DNA from 2 places in the Specibacter sp. AOP5-B1-6 genome. Region 2 is predicted to be linked to the other one. Evidence: riboswitches for the same ligand, from Rfam matches in the RefSeq annotation. Region 2 holds a riboswitch; the other holds the start of a gene.
The links. Region 2 has a riboswitch for cyclic di-AMP ahead of ACT3TS_RS04865 (transglycosylase). Riboswitches for the same ligand answer to the same signal wherever they lie in the genome.

Region 1 (4,505 bases), on a different contig from region 2:
GGACCTTGGAAGGGCCCGCGCCAAAACGGCCGTCGGCCGGACGCAGGTTGGCGGGAATGGTGAGGGGCGTGGAATCGCTCACGAGTTGCTCCAAAAATTATGCGATGGAAGGTATGTCGGTGCCAGTGGCTGCTGCCAATTCTGCCGTAGAACCGGCTCCAGCGGAAAAAGTGTCCGCGGGTCAAGAAATATTCTGCACCGGGGATCGGTTCCAAGAAGAGGGCGTGGATTCCCGGGATCGTTGCAATCAGGCTAACGTAGACACGAAAGTCCTTGCCCCAAACTTGCCCAATAACAGGAGGATGCTGACGTGGCTGATCTGATTGACACGACGGAAATGTATTTGCGGACAATCCTGGAGTTGGAAGAAGAGAACATCGTGGCCTTGCGGGCGCGCATTGCCGAGCGCCTGCACCACTCCGGCCCCACAGTCTCCCAAACCATTGGACGCATGGAACGCGACGGCCTGGTCATAGTTTCCGGTGACAGGCATTTGGAACTGACCCCTGCCGGACGGGACAAGGCCACCCGCGTCATGCGCAAGCACCGGCTGGCTGAACGGCTGCTTGCCGATGTCATTGGCCTTGACTGGGCGTATGTCCACGAAGAAGCCTGCCGCTGGGAGCATGTGATGAGCGAAAGGGTTGAACAGCGTTTGTTCGACCTGCTGGGCAGGCCCAACGAGTCACCGTACGGGAACCCGATTCCGGGGCTTGAAGAGCTCGGAGGTGAGATTGCTCCCGTTTTTGCGGCGGGGCTGGTCACGCTCGTCGATGCCATGGCCACGTATTCACCCGGCCAGGAGGTTGTCATTCACAGGCTCTCCGAACGCATCCAGGTGGAGCCGGAACTGCTGCTCCAGCTAGATGAAGGCGGCCTGCGGCCCGGCGCCAGGATTTCCCTGGCGCAGGTGGGGGAGTACATTTCCGTCCGCGTCCCGGACATCGAAGGGGCGCTGGAGCTCCCGCCTGAGGTCGCCTCACATGTGTTTGTCGCCATGAGTTAGAGTTTCCACTGTGACCAATCACTATTGACAATCTCGGTAACGGAATTGTTACGTTTACCGCTTGTACCGTATAGTAATATTCTGACGCCGTAACCAAAGCGTTACCATTTTGCGACACCGAACCTTGCCTTCGCAACAATGGACAGTAATCACTAAGGCAGGGGCGGGGGAACCACATTCGGCAGACGTACAGTCTGCCTTGGGGTGAAGCCCACACTCGAAACGCAACACACCTGACTGGCCCAATCCATTGGACTGTGCCATGGCCAGATGTGTGCCAAGAGCTTGGGCCGGATCAACAGCATGACTCTCTGATCCGAATCCGACAGCTAACTTCGCAGGTGCTTTATAGAGAGGTAATTAGTGTCAGAAGTTAAACAGCGGGGACGCCGTCGGGCGTCGTCGCCGGTAACTCATGAGCTTGCATCCCTGCCGGGAAGCCGCCGTGCAGCCATTGCTGCAGAGCGAATCAGCTCACCATCAAACATTTCAGTGGCCCAGCTGCTGCGTGCAGGTGTTGCCAGCGGAGCCGGCCAGAAGGTTGGCGTGGCCATGGCCGCGACAGGCCTGGTCCTGGCAGTCACGCTGCCGTCCACACAGGCCATTGACACGCAGCACATTGAGACCGCAACAGCGGCATCTGTGGAAGCGGAGCCTGCCGTGACGGCCGGGGCGGAAATCCCCATCGCCTTCGCCGCCCCTGAGGTTGGCAGCGCATTGAACCCCGATGGCCGGCTCAAGGAAACCTTGAAGGTCAACGCCTCCGACGTCGCCCCGCAGGCTGCCAAGGGGACTCTCGGAGCCCCGCTGGAGAACCTGGTGCCAAGTTCGCCGTTCGGCGGACGCATCAGCCCCATCACGGGTCAGGTTGACGAGCAGCACACGGGCCAGGACTTCGCCATTGCGAGCGGCACTGACGTGCTTGCGGCCGCCGGCGGAACTGTCACCTTCTCGGGCTGGCACCAGTACGGTGGCGGCAACCGTGTGGTCGTGGACCACGGCAACGGGCTCTCAACGTCCTACAACCACATGAGCAGCAACTCCGTCAAGGTTGGCGACAAGGTCGAACGCGGCGACGTGGTGGGCCTCAGCGGCTCCACAGGCGCCTCGACCGGCCCGCACCTGCACTTTGAGGTCATCGTCAATGACGAAACCGTCGATCCCCTGGGCTGGCTTTAATTCCTCCACAGGCGACTTTTAGTTACGAGTTAGTCACAGGACCGTGACCTGAACGTGACATTGCCAAAAATCTGTTGTACCGTCGTAATCGCGCCAACTTCGAATCAAGCTGGCGCCCATGGGTTGATTGCCTAGCTCTGCCACTACTCATGGTCCGTTCGTATCAATCGTCTGGCAGGGGCGGGGGAACCAATAATCGGACTGCGCGTCAAGCAAAAGTCCTAGGGGTGAAGCCGCGAAGCGTTCAACGCAGGAAAGAAGAAATTCTTTCGGTGTGCCAACGTGGAGCGGCCGGGTGACTCCCATCCGAATCCGACAGCTTACCTCGCAGGCTTTGGGAGAGGAATCCTTCTTGGCTTCAAACACTGCCCTTGGGCGCCACCGCGCCGAGGTTGTTAAGACCAGCCCGATCTCCACCCTCACGAAAGCCGTCAGTTCCAATGCCGGCGGGGTTGGTCGTCAGGCCGCAGTAATCGCAGCAGCCTCCGGACTGGTGCTGACATCCGGTATCGCAGCAAATGCGGCTACTCCCACAGTGGAGCGCGCTTCTGACGGTGCCACCACGCTGAACCTGAACACGGAACTTGCTTCCGTAATCACGGCAGCATCCACGGTGAAGATCTCATTCGCCACCCCCGCCATCACCTCCACCCCGGCTCCTGTAGTTGAAGCGCCGGCAGTTGTAGAGGCACAGAGCAGTGAAGTTGCTGTTGAGCCGGCTGTTGAAGCCGTTGAAGCAGCGCCCGTTGTTGAAGAAGCGCCGGTTGCTGAAGCAGCACCCGTCGTTGAAGAAGCACCGGCAGCAGCACCTGCTCCGACTGTAACCACCAGCACTCCTGAAGCTGCACCCGCACCGGCAACCCAGAGCGGAATTGGCGCAACCATCGCCAGCGCCGCACTGGCCCAGCTTGGCGTTGCCCAGGATTGCACCGCACTTGCCAGCAACTCTTTGGCTGCCGCTGGAATCAACTTCCACGACTGGCCCGCTGGCTACATGAGCTTGGGCCGCACGGTTTCACAGGCCGAAGCACAGCCCGGTGACTTGATTTACTACGCCGACGGCGGCGCGGGCCTGGCCCACATCGCTGTCTACATTGGCGACGGCCAGGCCGTACACGGTGGATGGGAAGGCGGCACAACCGCAGTCTTCTCCGTCAACGTCGGTTCAGGTCCCGTTTTCATTGCGATGGGTCACTAAAGAACGTTTTTACCCAATGAACCCCGTCTTCGGACGGGGTTCATTCGTTTAACGGGTGTGGACTTCCATTCGGCCCAAACCTGACGCCCGGGCCAGTCGGCGCTGGTGTGCCACGGTGCGGCTTTCCGGCAAAGTACGACGACGGCCCCAGTTGCCTTTGCAGCGGAGGGCGGACACGCTCCGCCGGTGGTTCTACGCGCCGTCGCTGCGCTCGGGTTGCGCCGGCTCCTGTCGCCCGGATTCGGGCTGTGACGGTCCGCGGTCGATGGTGGTGGCCAGCGGGATCTCCTTCACGAAGAGCAGCAGGATCCCGGCCAGCACCAGCAGCGGAACCATGTACACAAAGATGGGTGTCAGGGCGTCGTTGTAGGCGCCGATCACAATCCCGCGCAGCTGTTCGGGCAGTTGGCGGACAATTTCGGGTGTGAGCGAGTTGACGGCCCCGGCGCCCTGCCCGCCGGAACCGCCGGTGCCTGCCAGCCGTTCCGCCAGGATGCTCGTCAGGCGGTGTGCAAACAAGCTGCCCACCACGGCGGAGCCCAGTGATGCCCCGATCTGGCGGAAGTAGTTGTTGGATGCCGTGGCCATGCCCACCTGGGAAATGGGGAACTGGTTTTGCACAATCAACACCAGGATCTGCATCGACGTGCCAAGCCCGATGCCCATGATGGCCAGGTAGGCGCAGATGACCCAGACAGGCATGGTGGGGGTCATGCTTGAGAGCAGCACCAGCGCAACTGCCACAATGAACATGCCGGTGATGGGCAGCCACTTGTACCGGCCGGTCCTGCTCACCAGCTGCCCTGAGCCGATCGAGGTCACCAGCAAGCCCGCCATCATCGGGATCATGAGGAAGCCGGCCTGGGTGGCGTTGGCGCCGGTCACCATTTGCAGGTAGGTGGGCAGGTAGGCGAGCGTGCCGAACATGGCGATGCCCGTGATCAGCCCGGCAGCGGTTGTGAGGTTGAAGTTGCGGTCCTTGAACAGGTGCAGCGACATGATCGGGTGCTGGGCACGGTGTTCAACCAGCACAAACAGCAGCGCGGCAAGCACAGTGCCCGCACCCATGCCAATGATTTGCGGTGAACTCCAGTCGTACTTGGTCCCGCCCCAGGTGCTGAC
Region 2 (4,505 bases):
GCGGCGCCGCCGACGTCACCTGCATCTGCCTGCTCGCAGCCCCTGAGGGACTGGCCAAGTTGGAAGCCGCCCACGGCGGACGCGACAACGTGCACGTGGTCCTTGCTTCAATTGACGAAGGCCTCGACGAAAACTCGTACATTGTTCCCGGCCTGGGCGACGCCGGAGACCGCCTCTACGGCATCGTGGACTAACAACGCCTTCTGTTTGTCCCAATCTGAGTAAAACTCAAGCTGGGTGTGCCGCATGACACTGTTATGCGGCACACCCGCCACGAGTTCAGCGCAGATTGGAACAAGGTCCGCCGGCTGAGCCCGTTTTCAGCTGCTGAGGCAGCTGCGGAAGCGGCTTCAAGTGTGGGCTACAGGCCGCGCAGGGGTGTCCAGCCCATGGGCAGCGGGCCCTTGATGTCGGCCCGTTGCCGGTCAGCCGCAGCCGACCAGCCTTGGGCTGCAGCCGAACGGCCTGCGGCCGGCGCCCCTGCGGCCGAGCAGCCCTGAGCAGCGTCAGGCACTCCGACAACCCCACGGGCCACCCTGAATCCCACATCTTCGAGTACGGCATCGGGTGCACTGCCCCGGCGCACGGACGCGCGGGCGCTCCACTGCCGATCGTCCCAGCCGGCGCCGCGCAAACTTCTGTAGTCCCCGTAGCGGGCGGTATCCGCGTAATTCCAGCACCACTCCCAGACGTTGCCAATCATGTCGAACAAGCCATGGCTGTTGGGGGTCTTGAGGGCAACATCCTGGGCCCGTCGACGGCATCGAACGCCGTCCAGGCAATCTCCGCCAGGGGCCCGTACGTCGGCGAAGAGCTTCCTGCCCTGGCCGCCCACTCCCACTCGGCCTCGGTGGGCAGGCGGTAGCCATCGGCGTTGACGTCCCAGGCAACCTCCCGGCCGCTGAGCGCGTAGGCAGGGGTGCAGCCCGCCAGCTGCGAAGCGGCATTGCACCACCGGACAGCGTCAAACCAGGTGAGGGGATGCATGGGGACGCGGGAAAGCATGGGCGGGGTCCCGGCGTCGTCCATCACCGCGTGCCAGTTGGCCCGGGTGATTTGGGTGCGTGCCAAGTGGAAGGGCAGCAGCTCGACGTCGCGGGCCGTGCCGGTGCGGGCGTCGGGCATGGTGAGGGTGCCGCCCAGAATGGGCAGCAGGACAGGCGCTGCCTGCGACGCCTCAGCCGCCAGTTTTAGTACCAGCCCACTGAGTTTGAGTGTCCCCAGGCGCCGCACGGTGAGCCATAGCGTTGCTGGATGTAGCCCATGCCCCAGCGGATCTGCGTCTCGTAGTTGGTGCTCCAGTCGCTGCCGGTGGCTTCCATTTTGCTTGCGGGAAGCGACTGGGCGATGCCATAGGCGCCGCTGGAGGCGTTTTCGGCCGAGGTGAGCCACTCGGATTCGCGCTGCCACAGCTGGGTGAGGCAGCTCATCTGGTCCGCGCCCCAGCCGAAGGAGCTCAGCTGGCCGGCGGCATAGGCCTGGGCGGCGGCAGGATTGTCGCCGGAGGGAGCTGCCTTCGAAGCTGCAGCAGTCGTGGTGGCATCGGCCTTGACGTCGTTCGATTCGGCCTTGAGGGCTGCGTCCGCCGGCTTTGTGCTCGACGTGATGCTGGGGCCGGAAAAGCTGATCGGCGCGTCAAGCGGGGCCGACACTGCCGGTGCTGTGGTGCTGGCGGCAGAAACGAGGCTGCCCGGGTTTGCGCCGGCGGCCTGCTGTGTTCCCACCTGCTGGGCGACGGCACCGCCGGCCACGAGTGCGCCAAGGACCGCCACTGCGGCCATGCACTTGGCCGTGGTGGTGACGGCGGAGACTGCACCGGACGGACCGGCGGCCCGGGTCCGGGCGCGTGCTCCCGCAGGTGATCCCGTGCGGGTGGACGCAAGCCCAAAAATCGATGGACGGCGCTCTGGTTCGGCGCGGCGACGGCCGCGCTGCGGTGCAGCAGACATGAGTGGGCCTCTCTACGCCTGCGAGGTGAGCTGTCGGGAACGGACTAGAGAATCCGGCCGCACAGATCCCGGCAGCAAAATCACTGCTGCCTTCACTGCGCCGGCTTAACCCCAAGGGCTTCCATGTAGGAAGGGCCCATAAAGATTGGGTCCCCCGTCTCTGCCATGGTCAATGGATGGAAATGGGCGGCGGCAGAGCTCGGCGAACCGTCCATCGATGCCGGGAACCAAGGACGGTTCTGTGGGCACTTTAGACAGAGTAACGGAAACGAGACCCCATGTCACATTTTGGTAACAACCTTTGTAGTGCCGTGACCGACGAGTCACCTCCGGCCATTTACTTAGCAATGCTAACGATCTAGGATTGGAAGCTGAGCACACAAAACATTTTCTGAGGCAGCTGAGCACCCATGGCCGAACATTCACCGGCAAAAACTTCCACGCAACGCACGACGTCGTCCCCCGGCTCAGCTGCCGATGCCCCTGTTGCGCCGGGGCCGGGCGCCGGGCCGCCTCCGGGTGGCAGCGCGGGGCGCAAGGCAGCGAAGGGGATTGGTGCCGGGCCGCTGGCGGCGGAGCTGCGGGTGGCTGTCATGCGCACCTCGCGAAGGCTGCGCGCGGAAGCCGCCACCGGGGAGATCAGCCCCGGGCAGTATTCGGTCCTTGCCGCCATCATGGGCGGTCCACAGACGGTGGGCCAGCTCGCCGCCCGTGAGCAGATCCAGGCCCCGTCCATGACCCGGATCGTCAATGCCCTGGCGGAGGCCGCATTTGTCAGTCGAGAGGAAAACCCGCAGGACAAACGCCAGGTGCTGGTGCAGATCTCCGAGTCCGGGGCCGCCACCCTGCTGCGTGCCCGGTCCAAGCGGACGGCGTGGCTGGCGCAGAGGGTGTCGGCCCTGACCCCGCAGGAACGCGCCACCCTCCACGAGGCGGCACTGATTCTGCAGGAGATGAGCGCATAGATGAGTTCAATGTTCCGGGCGCTCAAGGTTTTCAACTACCGGCTCTGGGTAACGGGGGCCCTTGTTTCCAACATCGGCACGTGGATGCAGCGTGTGGCCCAGGACTGGCTGGTGCTGACCGTCCTGACCAACAACTCGGGCACCGCCGCAGGCATCACCACGGGACTGCAGTTCCTGCCGATCATTTTCCTGGGCCCCTATGCCGGGCTGCTGGGTGACAGGGTCAACAAGCGCAAGCTCCTCCTTGTCACGCAGACCGGCATGGGAATTTGTGCTTTCCTGCTGGGCATCCTCGTCGTTACGGGGACAGTGGAGCTGTGGCATGTGTATGTGCTGGCACTCCTGCTGGGAGTGGCCAGCGCCTTTGACGCCCCGTCGCGGCAGGCGTTTGTCTCCGAAGTCGTCGCCAAGGAGGACGTGCCCAACGCCGTCGCCCTTAACAGCGCCTCCTTCAACCTGGCCCGCCTTGCCGGCCCGGGCGTGGCAGGTCTTGTCATTGCCCTGGTGGGAACCGGTCCGGCCTTCCTGATCAACGGGGCCAGCTTCGTGGCCGTGATCTTTTCCCTGTGGCGGATGCGCCCCCACGAGCTGGCTCCTGCTGTGCGTGTCCCCCGGGCCAAGGGGCAGATACGCGAGGGCCTGCGCTACATCCGCCAGCGCCCGGACCTGATGATGATCATGGTGCTGGTCTTTATTGTGGGCACTTTCGGGATGAACTTCCAGATCACCAATGCGCTGATGGCCACCACGGTTTTCAATCTGGGGCCGGGGGAGTACGGGCTGCTTGGCTCGGTGATGGCGATCGGCACGCTGGCGGCGGCCCTGCTGGCCGCGCGCCGCAAGACGATGCGCATGCTTTATATTGTGGGCGGCGCCCTGGCGTTCGGCGTGACTGTGGGCGTGGCAGCCTTTATGCCGAGCTTTGTCCTGTACGCCATTGCGCTCGTGCCCGTGGGGCTGGCGTCGCTGACGTTCATGAACGCATGCAACACCACGGTGCAACTGACCACGGACTCGGCCATGCGGGGGCGGGTGCTGGCTGTCTACATGGTGGTCCTGCAGGGCGGGACGCCCATTGGCGCGCCGCTGGTGGGCTGGATTGCCACCGAATTTGGTGCCCGCTGGTCGCTCGGCATGGCCGCGGTGGTTGCCGTGCTCGCCGGTCTGGCCGCCCTGGTCATGATGAACAGGCGCAACAACGTCAGGCTGCGGGACCAGATCAGGGCCGTGCGCCCGTTCGCGATGGTGCCGGGGCTGCGTCGCTCGGCCGGTTAGCTCTGCCGGCGTCGCCCGGCCGGTTAGCCGGTGGCGGCCAGGTGCCGGCCAGGTGCTGCCGGCCGCCCCGGATGGGCGCCGGCAGGTAAACATTTGTTTACTTAGCGGCAAATTATGAAAGAAAGCTGAGTGTCGCTGAGAGCTTGCCGACACCGCGCCAACCGGACATCACGCGCGCATGAACTTATTCATCCAGAATCCATATTTGGGCGAATTTATTAATCCAGAAATCAAAATTGAGCTCGGGATATTTGATAATGGCACGATTTGAGGGGCGAAATGACAGTAAAAAATTAGTGTCAGTTTAGTCACAATG

Region 1: another riboswitch for cyclic di-AMP. It lies ahead of ACT3TS_RS07600 (NlpC/P60 family protein); the one in region 2 lies ahead of ACT3TS_RS04865 (transglycosylase).

The regions. Positions count from the first base shown of each region.
Region 1 is NZ_JBQSVT010000011.1:48,005-52,509, forward strand. It holds gene serC (phosphoserine transaminase) at 1-82, opposite strand, end outside; gene ACT3TS_RS07590 (metal-dependent transcriptional regulator) at 311-1,006, shown strand; cyclic di-AMP (ydaO/yuaA leader) riboswitch at 1,147-1,365, shown strand; gene ACT3TS_RS07595 (M23 family metallopeptidase) at 1,370-2,185, shown strand; cyclic di-AMP (ydaO/yuaA leader) riboswitch at 2,328-2,533, shown strand; gene ACT3TS_RS07600 (NlpC/P60 family protein) at 2,538-3,383, shown strand; gene ACT3TS_RS07605 (MDR family MFS transporter) at 3,576-4,505, opposite strand, start outside.
Region 2 is NZ_JBQSVT010000007.1:6,986-11,490, reverse strand. It holds gene upp (uracil phosphoribosyltransferase) at 1-194, shown strand, start outside; gene ACT3TS_RS04875 (SUMF1/EgtB/PvdO family nonheme iron enzyme) at 362-703, opposite strand; gene ACT3TS_RS04870 (formylglycine-generating enzyme family protein) at 700-1,233, opposite strand; gene ACT3TS_RS04865 (transglycosylase) at 1,191-1,949, opposite strand; cyclic di-AMP (ydaO/yuaA leader) riboswitch at 1,953-2,148, opposite strand; gene ACT3TS_RS04860 (MarR family winged helix-turn-helix transcriptional regulator) at 2,360-2,914, shown strand; gene ACT3TS_RS04855 (MFS transporter) at 2,915-4,189, shown strand.